4 regions of the Pseudoalteromonas sp. Z9A6 genome follow, and region 1 is predicted to be linked to each of the others. Evidence: predicted binding sites of a transcription regulator. Region 1 holds the regulator's gene; each other region holds the start of a gene.
What was found. The regulator LexA, encoded in region 1, represses DNA repair genes until DNA is damaged. The targets are predictions, from matches to a motif close to TACTGTATNNNNATACAGTA.
Positions count from the first base shown of each region.

Region 2: a site for LexA is predicted at 2,446-2,465, ahead of uvrD (DNA helicase II). Genes of this name have one in related genera too.
Region 3: a site for LexA is predicted at 1,992-2,011, ahead of GQR53_RS01780 (YebG family protein). Genes of this name have one in related genera too.
Region 4: a site for LexA is predicted at 2,384-2,403, ahead of GQR53_RS02375 (SulA-like leucine-rich domain-containing protein). Genes of this name have one in related genera too.

Region 1 covers NZ_WTKZ01000065.1:3,906-8,126, reverse strand. Annotated here, with positions in the region: gene ctaD (cytochrome c oxidase subunit I) at 1-361, opposite strand, end outside; gene coxB (cytochrome c oxidase subunit II) at 361-1,503, opposite strand; gene lexA (transcriptional repressor LexA) at 1,987-2,604, opposite strand; gene GQR53_RS17710 (PaaI family thioesterase) at 2,772-3,212, shown strand; gene GQR53_RS17705 (hypothetical protein) at 3,213-3,593, opposite strand; gene GQR53_RS17700 (hypothetical protein) at 3,907-4,221, shown strand, end outside.
Region 2 covers NZ_WTKZ01000075.1:8,923-13,143, forward strand. Annotated here, with positions in the region: gene nudE (ADP compounds hydrolase NudE) at 1-88, opposite strand, end outside; gene yrfG (GMP/IMP nucleotidase) at 150-797, shown strand; gene GQR53_RS18660 (dUTP diphosphatase) at 813-1,436, opposite strand; gene GQR53_RS18665 (YacL family protein) at 1,517-1,885, opposite strand; gene GQR53_RS18670 (hypothetical protein) at 2,002-2,226, opposite strand; gene uvrD (DNA helicase II) at 2,530-4,221, shown strand, end outside.
Region 3 covers NZ_WTKZ01000003.1:50,664-54,884, reverse strand. Annotated here, with positions in the region: gene putP (sodium/proline symporter PutP) at 1-1,349, shown strand, start outside; gene GQR53_RS01780 (YebG family protein) at 1,623-1,940, opposite strand; gene GQR53_RS01775 (ComEA family DNA-binding protein) at 2,254-2,550, shown strand; gene GQR53_RS01770 (DUF6170 family protein) at 2,575-2,877, opposite strand; gene dsbB (disulfide bond formation protein DsbB) at 2,879-3,397, opposite strand; gene fadR (fatty acid metabolism transcriptional regulator FadR) at 3,942-4,221, shown strand, end outside.
Region 4 covers NZ_WTKZ01000004.1:7,500-11,720, reverse strand. Annotated here, with positions in the region: gene GQR53_RS02390 (hypothetical protein) at 1-178, shown strand, start outside; gene GQR53_RS02385 (NCS2 family permease) at 252-1,544, opposite strand; gene GQR53_RS02380 (SEL1-like repeat protein) at 1,663-2,127, shown strand; gene GQR53_RS02375 (SulA-like leucine-rich domain-containing protein) at 2,426-2,860, shown strand; gene GQR53_RS02370 (YchJ family protein) at 2,899-3,378, shown strand; gene GQR53_RS02365 (diguanylate cyclase) at 3,453-4,221, opposite strand, start outside.

The sequences.
Region 1 (4,221 bases):
AGCTCCAGTTATTCATTCTTGGCAATGCCATATCTGGCGCGCCAATCATAAGTGGTATCATCCAGTTAGCAAGGCCTGTAAAGGCGGGCATAACCGCACCAAACACCATAATTAAACCATGCACTGTGGTCATTTGATTAAAAAAGTGAGGGTCGACCAACTGTAAACCTGGTTGAAATAATTCAGCCCTGATCACCATGGCCATTGCGCCACCAATTAAGAACATGGTCAGCGAAAAAATTAAATATAAACTACCTATATCTTTATGATTAGTTGTGTAAAGCCAGCGTTTAAAACCTTTAGCTGGGTGATGAGCATGATGAGCTTCATTGGCGTTAGGTTGTTCTACTATGCTACTCATTAGTTCGCCTCCACTTTGGCATCAAGTGCTGTCTGTATTTGACTCGGTTGAATAACATCACCCGTATCATTACCCCACGCATTACGTTTATAAGTAATAACCGCAGCTAATTGCTTTATAGATAACTGCTTGGCAAAAGCTTGCATTGCCGTACCGGGTCGTCCATGGATAACTACATCAATGTGATCTTTTATATCGCCAAGCACTATCGGGCTGCCTTTAAGTGCAGGAAATACGCCCGGTAACCCCATGCCAGTAGGTTGATGACATGCAGCACAATTAGCCATATATACTTGTTCGCCTAAAGTCATTAATTCTTCTTTTGGGAGGGTTTTATCAAGTAATGCGGCATCTGCTAATGCTGCTTTTTGTTTAGCCTGCTTTTCATCTGCAAGCCATGTTTTAAAATCAGCCTCAGATTTAGCGACCACCACAACGGGCATAAAGCCATGGTCTTTACCACACAACTCAGCACATTGGCCTCGGTAAGTACCTTCTTCGTTTATGTTCGTCCATGTTTCGTTTATAAAGCCGGGGTTAGCATCTTTTTTAACTGCAAAATCAGGTACCCACCAAGAGTGAATAACATCGTCAGAAGTCATTAAAAATCGTACTTTTTGATTTATTGGCAGTACAAGAGGCTTATCAACCTCAAGTAAGTAGTTAGGATTTTTATCTGCAAGATTCGCGATTTCATCTTGCGGGGTAGATAAAATAGAGTAGAACTCTACATCTTCACCCATATATTCATAATGCCATTTCCATTGCGAACCCGTAATTTTAATAGTGAGATCAGCTTTGCTGGCATCTTCCATTGCAATTAGGGTTTTAGTGGCTGGTACTGCCATAGCAATTAAAATAACAAACGGAATTGCAGTCCAAAGTATTTCTACTTTAGTGCTTTCGTGAAATTGGGCAGGTACAGCCCCTTTAGATTTACGGTGATGAATAAGTGCCCAAAACATAATTGCGAACACTATCACCCCAATCACACAACATATTATAAATATGGTCATGTGCAGCTGATATACATTATTGCTTATATCGGTTACGCCTTTGCGCATATTGTATTGGCTGTTAGCCAAAACTGGGTGCGAAAAAACACATAATATAAGCCACAAGGTAGAGGTCAGTTTACCCATGTGACGGCTCCTTTGATGCTATTGCGAATGCAAAGCGAAGAGGCATACGGCTTAAACGCCAATTCGTTATTTTTATTTTTTTAGCCAATCTTATTTAATATTGATTGGTTTTGCTGCGCCAACAACGAGTTTATGTATATTGTGTGTTCTCAAAACTAAAAAGCTGTGAGTTATTATTAGCTCAGCACATTAACAATTAGCTAAAAAACGAACAACAAGCAAGTTTTAGTATAAAAAACAATCAGGTGATATTGAATAATTAATAAAAAATCGGTAATCAACTGGGCAACAGAAAGTTCAAAATATGAGCAAAACAAAGGGGTTTAACGCATTCGGAGGGGGAAAATATAAGTGCAAAAAAGTTTACAGCTTAAATAGTCAGTGGGCTGTTTACGCCCTATTTTTAGTACAAATTTTAAAACAAAAATGCGTACTAGTTAGTACGCATTTATAAAACTGCTTGTTTAAAAGCTATTTTTAAAGTCACATCCAATCAGCGTTTCTTATAACGCCAACGGCTAAGCCTTCAATATTAAAAGACTCATTCTCAAGATCTACTTCAATAGAGTCAAAATCGTCGTTTTCAGCATGAAGTAATACTTTACGACCCGCTTTCTCAAGACGTTTTACAGTTACGTCTTCGTCTAGGCGGGCAACAACAACTTGTCCGTTTTCAGCGGTTTGAGTACGATGTACAGCAAGTAAATCACCATCCATAATACCAATATCTTTCATGCTCATACCGTTAACGCGTAGTAAAAAATCTGCAGCCGGTTTAAACATTAATGGATCGATTTTGCAGTGACTTTCAACGTGCTCTTGCGCCAAAATAGGTGAACCAGCAGCAACACGCCCTATAAGCGGTAAACCTAATTGTTCTGGCTCTTCTTCTTCAATTAATTGAATACCACGGCTTGCACCTGGTTTCATTTTAATTGCGCCTTTTTTAGCAAGTGCTTTTAAATGTTCTTCAGCAGCATTGGCACTTTTAAAACCTAATGTTTGCGCTATTTCAGCACGTGTAGGAGGCATACCAGTGTCTTTAATAAAAACTTTAATTAGTTCGAGTATTTGAGCTTGGCGGTTCGTTAATGGTCGCATACAACTGGTTTTCCATACAGTATATTTAACTGTGAGTATATACAGTTAAATAAAAATCGCAAATTTAAATTAAGCCTTAAAATAGCTAAAGTAATTTCACTTGTGTACATTTTAGGGATATAACTAAAGCTAAGTTTATAAATGATTAAAAATGCAAAGGAGACATTATGAGTATTTGGTACCAGCCCATCACCTTAGAGCTGTGCAAGCAGTTAGAACAAGGCATTAATGGCCAAGGAACATTAATGAAAACTATGGGGATAGAAGTCACAGAAATTGGCGATGATTATTTGGTTGCCACAATGCCGGCAATTCCTGAGCATCATAACCCAATGGGGATAGTTCACGGCGGTGCTAACGTTGTACTTGCCGAAACAGTTGCCAGCTATGCCGCTAACTTTGTTGTCGATTTTACTAAATTTTACTGTGTAGGGCAGGAGATTAGCGCAAGTCATTTAAAAGCATCTCGCAACGGCACTTTAACAGCAACGGCAAGAGCATTTCATATAGGTAAACGTAGTTCAGTGTGGGAAATAAAAATTACAAATAGCCGCAATGAGCTGTGCTGCGTATCAAAAATGACCGCAGCAGTCGTAGAGCGAAGATAGTTACTTTTCGATTGGGTAAATGGTAATTTCCATACCCGCACCAATCGCAGATATACGCAATAATGTATCTGCATCTAAGGCTTGATTAAAGCACTTAGGAGAAGTCCCTGATTCAAAACCAATATCAAACGTTCTACGTGAACAGCTTAACCATTGCTTTAGCGCGTTACGCGAACACGATTCAATAAGCTCACATATATGGTTTATGGCTTTATCAGGTGTGCTCACCTCACCTGTAGCTTCAATACGCGCTAGTTGACGGTATTCGTCTTTGTCATAATGTAAAATCGTCGCGACTTTTTTCAAGTCCGCCACTAGCAAACTAATATCTTGCTTTGATTCAAGCTCAAGATCTACATTTAAAAATTGAATTTCCGACATCGTTTCGTATTTATCCTCTAATAATTTCATTGCAAACTTTAACGCAGTTTTACCGTTATACCAAATCAACTATGCTCTATTAACCACTTTATATGGATATTTCGCAGCTTTTAAGTATTTTTTAGCATTTAAAGCTAGCTGGATATCAAATATTCAGCTCAATTAAACAGATAAGTCATGTTAGGAATTTAAGTGTAATCTTTTTTATTTTTAAATGATTACAGTAAGCTATAGTTTAAACTGCGACAAAATGTCGCAGTAACTTATCCTATTAATGTAATAAACTAGCCTCTAAAAATAATAAGACTAAAACATGAATAAAAAAATATTTAAACATGCTCGCAAGTTACATAAATGGTTAGGTTATTTATTAGCACTACAAATTTTAGCATGGTTACTAGGTGGTTTAATTATGAGTGCAATCCCTCTTGATAAAGTTTATGGGGAGCATCTTGCAACACGTAATCTTAATAACCCATTTACGCAGGCTGATTATGTTGCCTCCCTTGACGATATTGCCTCTCAGGTGGTTAATCCAACACAAATAATTTTTGAGAACTTCTTAACTACACCACTTATTACTGTCTTTAGTAATAACGAGCAGCAAAGCTTCAATGGCATAACAGGC
Region 2 (4,221 bases), on a different contig from region 1:
CTAAAGACTCCACAGTAAACAGACGACTTTTAGCAACAACATTGTTACTGAGGATTTGTGGTGGTGTTGGGTGCTTTTTCTGTGTCATTGGCGTTAATTTGCTATCATGGCAGTTAGTTCAATAATAAACCTTATAAGTTGAAATTCCTATGTTAAATTGGTCAAAAATCGATACCGTTTTGCTCGACATGGATGGAACATTACTCGATTTACATTACGACAGTCATTTTTGGCTTAACGTTATCCCTGCGCAACACGCATTAGCTAGAGGCATTAGCCTAGATGCAGCTAAAGCAGATATTTTAAAACGCTATCAAGCTGTGAGCGGTCAAATACAGTGGTATTGTTTAGATTATTGGGAGCAGCAATTAAGCTTGCCTATAATGGAGCTTAAACTAGAGTCTCAGCATTTAATTAAAATGCGTGAAGACGTACCTCATTTTTTAACCGAGCTTAAAAAAGCAGGCAAAGAGTTAATTTTACTTACCAACGCCCACCCTGAGAGCGTCATGCTAAAATTTGAGCATACAGCGATTGATAACTACCTAGATGGTGTAGTGTCTACTCATGAATATGGAGTAAGTAAAGAGCAGCAAAGTTTGTGGCACCAAGTACAAAAAGACTTAGGGTTTAATAAGCAGCGCACTTTGTTTGTAGATGACAGTGTGCCGGTATTAAATGCCGCACGAGAATACGGCATCGAGCACTTACTTGCAGTTGCTAACCCTGATAGCCAACAACCACATAACGAAATAGCCGATTACCTGAGTGTTACCGACTATCGTAAGATTATTTAACGTAGTTTACTTGGGCTAGATTTTTGGGTAACGCGCTTCAAGGCCTTGGTATACTAACTTTGCAAAATCTGCATGTTCCGTATCAAGGCTTTTAACTACTTCAACTAAATGCTCGTTATCTTCTTGCCCGTTCCACTCTTTGATATAGCTACCATCTTTATAACCGTGATCTTGGCGGAAAAAGTTTAACGTATTTTTCCCTACGTAGCCGCGATATAAATCATCAATATCCATACCCATTTGCGCCATACAGCCAGCAAATGCAGCTGCATTAAACGTTTTATCTGCAACAGCAGAAGCCGCTAATATTTCTAGCGTTTGTTTAAAGTCATCCGCTTGTTGAGCATTACTAAGTTCAGCTTCAAGTTGCTTTGCTAAGTCTTCGTAGCTAGTTTTGCCGTCAATTCTAAGCGATAAACCAAAATGAAAAATATCAACCAACTCTAAAATAACTTGTTCGGTATCTGGTGTTTGTTTTTTCCACCATTTCCAACCATGATGATCCAGCATTTCAGCACACTCAACCCAAATAGCGCGGTACCATTCGAATCCTTGAGTAAACCATTGCTCATGTACTTTAGTGTTCATGGCGTTTTGCATTTCTAGCATAACTACTAGCTTGTTTAAATTGGCAGACATATTCATTCCTGTCGTTTTTGATTAGTGTAATAGTACAGATAAAGGAAGCTTAACGCATCAGCACTATCTTAATATGTAGTTTACTTTGAGCCGCTAAATTCAGCCCATGAATCAATTAAATCAATGAAATCTTCAAAGCCACAACCACTACTTAAACCATTTTCTTCAAGCGCTAAATCGTCATCTTGATACGCTATTAGGTCTTCACTGTCTTGATGAAGCGCATGGGCTTCAAATAGTGCTTCGTCTTTGGTTAATATTAAATCTATTTCTTGGCCTTTTAGCGTTAGCGGCTCATAGCTTGAACTCACCGATGCAATAAGCGCTTGCACCATAGCTACTTTGTCTTTGCCTATTTCTTCGTTTAGCCAGCGACCAATAATGGCGTGTTCACTGCTTATTTTAATACGTAGCCCACTAATAGGGTCGCGAATAAATTGATATTCCATAGGGTTTGCCTGTAAATCTTTAATTGCGTAATTATATACGTAAACGCCCGCAAACCACAGGACATATAAAGTAAAATAGCGCCACAAGGGCGCTATTTTATTCAACTTTAAAGCCGTTAACTTCGCGATCTATAACGCGCTGCGTCAATAATCGACCATAAGTAAATAATAGGCACAAGTACAAAACCTACAAGCACATAAATTAGTGCGTAACTTATTATAATAGCGAGTGCAAAAAATATAGCCGCTAAAATACGCCCTTGCACTAACTGCCCTAAACCAGGAAAAAATATATTACATAATGCTGCGATTACGTTACCGCCAGAACCTTGATCTGCCATACTAACCTCTGTATTTATTTGATTTTATAATTATTTACTTACACACTCTATGCCAATTTATTAAAGCTTACAAATCAAATAGTTAAATTACCCTAGATTTAGAGAGTTAGTAAAAATTGCTAACTTTAGGTCAAATTAGCAATTTTTATTGTGCGTTTACACTTTTTTGTTTGTTTAAAAAATTAGCAAGTTACTCGTTTTTAAGGCTATTTTATAAATAGCTGTTTATAAAAACAGTATTTTATTTAGCCTAACAAAAACACCTGTTATACTGCCCACAATATTGATTAAAAAGGCGTAACGATGGACGTTTCACAATTACTCGATGGCTTAAATGACAAACAACGCGATGCCGTTGCAGCCCCACTACAAAACATGCTGGTATTAGCAGGTGCTGGGTCTGGTAAAACACGAGTGTTAGTTCATCGTATTGCGTGGCTTATGCAAGTTGAGCAAGCATCTGCTTACAGTATTTTTGCCGTAACCTTTACTAATAAAGCGGCTAAAGAAATGCGCAGCCGCGTTGAAGAAACACTAAAAGCCCCTGTAGGTGGTATGTGGATTGGTACGTTCCATGGTTTGTCGCATCGTATTTTACGTGCTCATCACCGTGAAGCTAACTTACCAGAAGCCTTTCAAATTTTAGACTCTGACGATCAACTTCGGATGATCAAGCGCTTATTAAAATCAATGAATATTGATGATAAAAAATGGCCTGCTAAACAATTTGGCTGGTACATTAGCGCCAAAAAAGATGAAGCACTTCGCCCTAAAGATATTCAAGCATACGATATTAACGAGCAAATGATGCTGCGTGTTTACGCCGCCTACCAAGAGGCCTGTGATAGAGCAGGACTAGTAGATTTTGCCGAAATATTACTACGCAGCTACGAAGTGTTAAAAAATAACCCTACGTTACTACGTCATTACCAGCAACGCTTTGCACATATGCTCGTAGACGAGTTTCAAGATACAAATACCATTCAATATGCATGGTTAAAGTTACTTGCAGGCGATACAAGCAGTATCATGATTGTAGGCGACGATGACCAAAGTATTTACGGTTGGCGCGGTGCTAAAATCGAAAATATTAAACGATTTTTAACTGACTTTAGCGCAGAAACCATTCGTCTTGAACAAAACTACCGTTCAACTGCAACTATTTTGAAAGCGTCTAATGCATTAATTCAAAATAACTCAGAGCGTATGGGTAAAAGCTTATGGACCGACGGTAACGATGGCGAGCCAATTTCTATTTATGCGGCATTTAATGAGTTAGACGAAGCGCGCTTTGTAAGTAGCAAACTACGAAGCTGGTTAAATGCAGGTAATGCCCTACAAGATGCCGCAATTTTATACCGTAGTAACGCGCAATCTCGTGTACTCGAGGAAGCCATGCTACAAGAAGGCTTAAAATACCGTATTTATGGTGGTATGCGATTCTTCGAACGACAAGAAATTAAAGATGCGTTGTCGTACTTACGCCTAGTAGGTAATCGTCAAGACGATGCCGCATTTGAGCGTGTAATTAATACGCCAGCACGCGGTATTGGCGATAAAACATTGAGCCATATACGAGATTGTGCACGAGCAGAATCGTTACCGCTTTGGTATGCCGCAAAAGCAATTGTAGAACAACAGCATTTATCTGGTCGTGCTTCTGGTGCAGTAAGTAAGTTTGTAGAACTAGTAGAACAAATAGAAGATAAAATTAGCGATCTAACTTTGCATGAGCAAGCCAAGTACACAATTCAAACCTCAGGCTTAATGGCAATGTACCAAGCCGAAAAAGGTGAAAAAGGCCGTGCTCGCGTAGAAAACTTAGAAGAGCTAATTAGCGCTTGTGATCAGTATGAGCTGCCTGAAGACGAAGAGTACAGCTCACCTTTACAAGGCTTTTTAGCCCATACGTCACTTGAGTCAGGTGAAGGACAAGCAGAAGAACACGAAGACGCCGTACAAATGATGACGCTTCACTCAGCTAAAGGCTTAGAG
Region 3 (4,221 bases), on a different contig from region 1:
GTGTAGCTGCACTGTCTGCAGGTGCATCTGATATGAGTGGCTGGATTTTAATGGGCCTACCTGGTGCGATGTTTGTTACTGGTTTTAGTAGTACATGGATAGCAATTGGCTTGGTGATTGGTGCTTGGTTAAACTATTTGTTAGTTGCACCGAGATTACGTGTTTACACTGAAAAAGCAAATGACTCTATAACCATCCCAGATTACTTTTCAAATCGCTTCAATGATAAATCCAACCTATTACGTGTTGTATCAGCTGTGGTAATTATTGTTTTCTTTACTCTTTATACTTCATCTGGTGTTGTCGCTGGTGGTAAATTGTTTGAAAGCTCATTTGGTTTAACTTATGAGATGGGTTTATACATTACAACGGGCGTAGTTGTTTTATATACCTTGTTTGGTGGTTTTTTAGCTGTCAGCTTAACTGACTTTGTGCAAGGTTGTATTATGTTCATTGCACTTATTCTAGTACCAACGGTTGCATACTCTTTGCTTGAACAACCTTTAGAATCAACTTTACATAGCGTAAATCCAGATATGCTTAACTGGATTGGTGCAGGTTCTGCATTAGGTATTATTTCTGCAATGGCTTGGGGTTTAGGTTATTTTGGCCAACCACATATCATTGTTCGTTTTATGTCGGTGCGTAGTGTTAAAGATATGCCTAAAGCACGCCGTATTGGTATGACATGGATGATTGTTGCTGCCATTGGTGCTGTTGGTACTGGTATATTTGGTGCAGCTTATACTTATGAGAACAACATTGTAGTTGAAGATCCTGAAACAATTTTCTTAATTCTTTCTGAGTTGCTGTTCCACCCACTTATTGCTGGCTTTTTACTTGCTGCAATTTTGGCTGCGATTATGAGTACTATCTCATCTCAATTATTGGTTAGTTCAAGTTCATTAACAGAAGATTTCTATAAAACATTCTTACGTAAAGATGCCAGTGATAAAGAGCTAGTTGCTGTTGGCCGTATTAGTGTTGCCGTAGTTGCTATGTTCGCTATTTATTTGGCTTACGATAGAGATAGCTCTATTTTAGACCTAGTAAGTAATGCGTGGGCTGGCTTTGGTGCTGCGTTTGGACCACTTGTATTGTTTAGCCTTTATTGGAAACGCATGAACTTTGCTGGTGCGTTAGCTGGTATGTTAGTAGGCGCATTTACTGTGCTAATTTGGATATATGGACCATTTACTATCAATGGTGAAAGCTTAAGTAGCTTTATGTACGAAATAGTACCTGGCTTTATTTTAGCGAGTATTGCAATTGTTGTTGTTAGCTTAGTAACAAAAGAGCCAGAGCAAAACATCACTGCTTTATTTGATGAAGTAGAAAAAGAGCTTTAATTAGCAATTACTACTTATTTTAAAGTGAGTAGTAATTAATACCAATCCGCAATAATACTTAATCATTTTGCGGGGCTAAACGTGTTGCTACCGGCGTTAAAAAATTCTCATTCAGTACAACTAAATATCGAATTTTTGCCTAGCTATCAACACGTTTTTCCACCCTCAAAGAGATCACTTAATTAAGCGAATTGGTATAATAAAAAAGGGAGCAACTTAGTTGCTCCCTTTTTTATTTAGTTTGTCCCGTTCGAGGAGGGAACATTCTATGAATTAACTTACTTTTTTATCGTTGTTATCTTCAATTGATGCAACGTTATCTGACTTTTTACTTTTTGCTGGCGCTTTGGTAACAACTGGATCTTTGCCGCCCTTTAATATGGTCATAAAGTCATCTTTGCTTTTCGCTATTTCTAAAGCAAGTGATTCAATTTGTTGCTCACTAAGCGGTACGTCTACCTTTTCTAGCATTAGCTCAAGTGATTCTGCTATATCGAGCATCTTATCATAAGCATCAGCTTCTTTTTTGGTAGTAAACGTCATACGCTCGACTCCGTTTCGTTCTACAACATATTTAACAACAACAGCCATGATTTCTCCTGCAAAATTGCTTGGCACCGTGGTTTGTAAAAACCATTAGATTACTGTTTTTATGTACAGTAATGGTTTGGGCGTAAATTTGCAAGCGCGAAGTATTAATTTTTAGGTGTCTTAAATTTGACAAAAAACGGTAACTTTACTTTAGTTAAGCAATCACTTGTTGTACCAGCTGCATTTTCAGGATTTCGGATCATAGTGATAATGCGTTTAGGTACACTTTAAATGATGAGCTTTTCAGTTCCTTACTTTTTGGTTTTCCTGAGCAATATTCAAAATTAAGAAAAGAAGAATAGGGACAAGTTTGATGAAAACGTTAAAAAATTTATTCATAATAAGCTTATTATGCTTACTACCCGCGACTACCGCGTATGCACAATTATCAGAAGTAACTAAGCAAATGCCTCAAGTTGAGACAATTAGTATAAATAATGCCGATGCAGAGAAGCTTGCTAAGTTACCTGGTATAGGTAAGAAAAAAGCGCAGGCAATAGTGGACTTCCGTGAAGAAAACGGCGAATTTAAAAGCGTCAGTGATTTATCGCAAGTTAAAGGAATTGGTAAAAAACTATTAGCCAAATTAGAGGGGAAAATTTCACTTTAATAGCAGTAGATAACAATCAGGGCGCTATGCGCCCTGATTAAATTGTTTTAATGCATCGCTTAAGTGTTTTTTAGCAAAGTTGATTTCAATAGGTGTTGTTAAAAGTGGGTAGCAAAGTCCGCCGAGTACCAAAAACGGGATTAATATCCAACCTTTAAATACTGTGAATATTAAAAATAGTGGACTTAGTAATATTAATTTAATAATACGTAGTAACACTTTATCAGTTGGCGATAACATACTTAAAGAAAGTGCTATTACATCCTGACGCTTGCGTACCTTTAGGTGCTTAAGCTCATCTAATTGGCTTGAAAAAAATGTGAACATATCAAATCGACTTTTTAATTAATAAACGGCCAATAACTATAATAAATAGTGTTAGTGAGAAAATCCCAAATATAATTTCCATCCAAGCAGGCATGCTCAAACCAACAAATTGCCAATCTATATTTCCACAATCCCCGGTCGCCTGAAAAAAGCTAGGTATCCATTCATGTAACGGCATAAACGATGGGAAGTTTGGTTCAAACTCACAGCTAAATGCAAAAGGGTCCGTGGTGGTTTGCATATCAATATGCTCGCGAGCAATTAAATATCCCCAAACACTCGATACACCCCAAATTACATACGCTAATATACGAACTGCTTTGCTCTGTGGTTTAGTCGAACCTACAATTCCTGCGCCTAATAGACCCAGTACGGCTGTACGTTGATATATGCACATTATGCAAGGCGCCAATCCCATTTGGTATTGAAAGAAAAGGGCGGTCACTTCAAGTAAAAAAACGATAGCTGTAAATAAAAGCCACGGGGTACGTTGGGTGGGTAATTGCGCAAGCCAGTTCATAAAAATTCCGCGTTTAAATAAGACGTTAGATTATGACCTAGGATAATGTATGCGACAACAAAAAGGAAAAAAAAGCTACCGAAGTCGCTTTTTATAAGATGAAATTTTTGACCACTCAATGCAGCCTCAGCAGAGGCTACATGACGCTCGACTTAGTTCCCATTGATACATAAGCTTAGTTATATCGCTTACTTATACAACATTGGTACATTGCCTAATCAATTCTTTAAAGTTGCGGTTAGAACGCTCTGTTGCATAGGTGTTCCTTTTTAATGTACTTATGTGTTTTAAGTTGATTCAGCTAGGTATGGTGTAAATAAAAAATACCAATAATTACAATGTACCTACAATGAATATTGCTCTGTATATTTATACATTGTAGCTATATTAGAAAAACCTAAATTTTATTATTTATTAATCTTTAATTTCTACTCATTTGCTTATTAATATACCTGACTTTACTTGTTAGTTATGCTTCCTCTGGTACAATCAGTCAGTTATTCGTGTAAAACGATGAGTGTTGATTAATTCGAGTGGGAACTGGATGAGAATTTTTAAAGCGAAAAGCCCAGCAGGATTTGCTGAAGAATATATAGTTGAATCTATTTGGAACGGCGATTTCCCTCCAGGTTCAATTCTACCTGCCGAGCGAGAACTTTCAGAGTTAATTGGTGTAACAAGAACGACCTTGAGAGAAGTATTACAGCGTTTAGCACGTGATGGTTGGTTAACAATTCAGCATGGTAAACCAACAAAAGTAAATAACTTTTGGGAAACGTCTGGCTTAAACATTCTTGAAACATTAGCGCGCTTAGATGAAGACA
Region 4 (4,221 bases), on a different contig from region 1:
GCTCAATGCAGTTACATACACCGATGAATATGTAACAACAAAACGCCAAGAAGTTGAAGGTTACTTAGAAGCAATTAGTGTTGAACTAAGAGCTTCTAATGCAAGCGCACTTAAAAAGAAAACAGAAGAAGAGCAAGACGACTTAGATATATTGTTTGCTCCTAAAAAGAAATGGTAATTCTTTTATAAAAGTATTAAAAAAGCTTGCACAAATTAAATTTATGCAGGCTTTTTTGTCTCTTTGTTAGTCATTAAGACAAAAATGCAAACTTGAAAACAAACAAGGCTGTTAATATCCAAACACTAATACTGATTTGATCTTGCTTACCACACAATACTTTTACCGCTGTATAAGATATAAAGCCAAGTGCAATACCGTGCGCAATCGAAAACGTTAATGGTGTCATTAGTAATACCACAGTAACAGGAATTGCATCGGTCATATCATCCCAATTTACAAACTTTAAATTTTGTAACATCAGTACAGCGACATATAAAATAGCACCTGCCGTAGCATAAGCCGGTACCATTTGTGCAAGCGGTGCAAAAAACATCATTAGTAAAAAGCAAATACCTACAACTACAGCCGTTAAGCCAGTACGTCCGCCAACAGAAACACCAGCAACCGATTCTATATACGATGTAGTCGTAGACGTGCCTAGCATCGCACCTGCAATTGTTGCAGAGCTGTCAGCACTTAGTGCGCGCCCTAAACGAGGCATGTTACCTTTTTCATCAGCTAAACCAGCTTTTTGAGTGACCGCAACTAATGTACCCGAAGTATCAAAAAGATCGACAAACAAGAATGCAAAAATAACACTCATCATTGATATATCAAAAGCGGCGGCAAAATCTAGTTGCATAAAAGTAGGCATTATTGATGGTGGCATAGCCATAACACCGTGATATTCAACAAGCCCTAAACTTAGTGCAATGCCTGTCACTAATAAAATACTAATAAGTACACCGCTTTTAAAATCGCGGTATAAAAGCGCTGCAATTACAAAAAAGCTTAATATAGCTAATAATGGGCCTGGGGAAGTAATGTCGCCCAATTGCACTAGTGTTGCTGGGCTTGAGACAATAATGCCTGCATTTTTAAGGGCAATTAAGGCTAAAAAAGCACCAATACCTGTTGCGATAGCTCGCTTGAGCACCAGAGGTATGGCATTAATAATCCATTCTCTGACTTTAAATAAACTTAAAAATAAAAATATACAACCCGACATAAAAACAGCCCCTAATGCGGCTTGCCAGGTATAACCCATTCCTAATACGACGCCATACGTAAAAAAAGCATTTAGTCCCATACCAGGCGCTAATGCTAATGGATAATTAGCCCATAAACCCATTATAAAACAGCCTATCGCAGCTGCTATACAGGTAGCTACAAATGCAGCCCCTTGGTCCATCCCTGCCTCAGCAAGCATAGCCGGGTTTACAAATACAATGTATACCATAGTGATAAAGGTAGTTAGGCCAGCAACGCATTCGCGTTTAACTGTTGAGTTATTTTCGCTGAGTTTAAATAAGGCTTCAAACATAATAAACTTGTGATAGTAAAAAGTGACGAGATTTTAACATAAAAATTATCTTTTACAGGACATTTTACCTTGCTATATACTAAACTGTTAAAGTAGTTAAAATAATAAATGAACCAATATGCTTAAAACAACACCTTGTGAGCAAGACTTAGAGCAACAGCTAGACAACATTTTAGGTTTTGTTACTCAACCAGAAAGCAGCCCCGCGCCCATTGATAATAAAAAAGATGAGCAAAGTACTATTAATAAAGCCCTATATTATTTAAAAAATAATCAAGCTCCATTGGCTGCAAAATGGATGCGCCTTGCTGCAATGGCAGGAAACCATAGAGCACAGTTTTATTTAGGTTTATTTTTTGTAAAAGGTGAAGGCGTGCCACAAAGTGTATTTCATGCTGTAGCGTGGTTGAGCTTAGCGAGTAGCCAAGGGTACGCACCTGCCACTGCAGCGGTTACAGATATACGCAAACATATCGAAACTAAGCGATTTAAAGATGCTCAATGTTATGCAGCAAGTTTGTACGAACAAATCCACCAACTCCAGTTTTCTCATATGATCCCTCGCACCAGTGAAAACACATAAACTAATTAAGTTATAAGTACTGTATACAGTGTTGAAAAATACTGTATATAGTTACAAAGATACTCCTACACAGTATAAAACCCACAAATGAAAACATGACTCAAAAGTTTATTTTAAAAATACCCTCTTAAAAGCAAGCCTATAACAAGTTGATTAATAAAGAATTATAGATTTAAAAACAAAAAACAATGATCAAAAGCTGAATAACTGTACAAATAAATAGCATAAAATGCTTGCACGAAAGCACTGTATAAACTACTGTATATGAATACTGTATAAAAACCCAGTGAGTGAAATTATGTTACAGCCTATTACCGTAAGAACAGTTAAAAGTTACCAACAAGACGAGCAAAGCGATTGCGTAAATTTGATCCAAATTGAAGATGAAATTTCAGCGACCTTTGAGCTTTTAAAAGTATTACACCAATACAATAGCTCTAATGCATGGACGTTATTAATTGCGCCAGATCATGTACCGAGCAAAGCTTTACTTGACTCATGCTCTATTGATACAAGTAAATTACTTGTTATTAGACAGAAGCACCTAGTAAATCTAGAGTATGTATTAAATTCTGCGTTACATAATGGAAACTTTGCAGCTGTAATTACCTGGACCGATATAGTTAATAACCAACTACTTACAAATCTATCGTTCGATTTAAGTAAAACAAATACAAAACTATACTGTTTTACTAAAAACGCTCAAACAACAGAGATACCACTCGCTCAATAAGCTTGTTAAACTAATGTTTTAGATTCTGTATTATTATTATGACTTCACTCAATACCACATTATGTTTTTGCAGCAGTGGGCACAATTATGCCGATTGCTGCGAGCCGCTTCACTTATCTGTAAAGCAAGCTGACACTCCTGAACAACTTATGCGCTCACGATTCAGTGCTTATGTTATTAAAAATGCAAAATATGTTTATCAAACCTACGCAAAAGAAAAACAAGCTGAAAACCCGGTTAAAGAAATCAATGATTTTGCTAACAGCTGTCGATTTATAAATCTTGATTTAATTGACTCAAGCCATGATGGCGATACTGGAACTGTAGAATTTAAAGCCCAATATTTTTATCAAAACTTATTTTGTGAGCTTCACGAAAAATCGCAGTTTATTAAAGAAAACACTCAATGGCGTTATTTAGATGGCACTATATATCCTGTTGAAGATATTAAAGTAGGCAGAAATGATGACTGCCCATGCGGTAGCAATAAAAAGTACAAAAAATGTCATAGCATGTAATAAATAATCTTATTTAATATTTATCATCTAAAAAGTGTTTTTAAGTGGCAGAGTGATTTATTAGCTAACTAAACTTAAAAACACACTTTGTTACGCCCTTGCATTTTAGACTCATACATTTTTTCATCTGCGATCTGCAACGTGTTTTTGTTATTTACGTATGGTTGTAGGGTTGCACCGCCAATACTAATAGTCACAAAATCATATTCTGAATATTTGTGTAATATTCCTAAATCGGCCACATTCTGTTTAATTTTATCAGCAACACAAATTGCACCTTCAGTGCTTGTATGCGGTAGAACAACTACAAACTCTTCGCCGCCATAACGCGCAACAAAATCGGTTGGCCTTTGCAAACTATTAGTAATAGTTTGTGCTACTAGGTTTAACACCGTATCCCCCTGCACATGACCATAGATATCATTGTATTGCTTAAAATAATCTATATCGATGAGTAATAGTGCATAGTCAACTTTTTCTCGTAAGGCGCTTCGTTCCATTTTAGAAAAATGCGCATCAAAATAACGACGATTGAATACCTTTGTTAAATCATCTAGAAATACTTTTTGATTGAGTAAGTCATGTTGAAGTTTCATCGTGATATGGGCGCGCACTCTTCTATATAAAGTTTCCGAGTTAGTTGGTTTCTTTATAAAATCTACAGCCCCTGCTTCCCAGCACTCTTCTTCTTCGTTTTCAAAGGATGTAACAAAAATAACGGGGATATCTTGTGTTTTAGTATTATTTTTTAATTTTAAACATGTATCAATACCACTCATTCCACCCATACTAATATCGAGTAGGACTATATCGGGTACATTTACATTACAAATTTCAATTGCT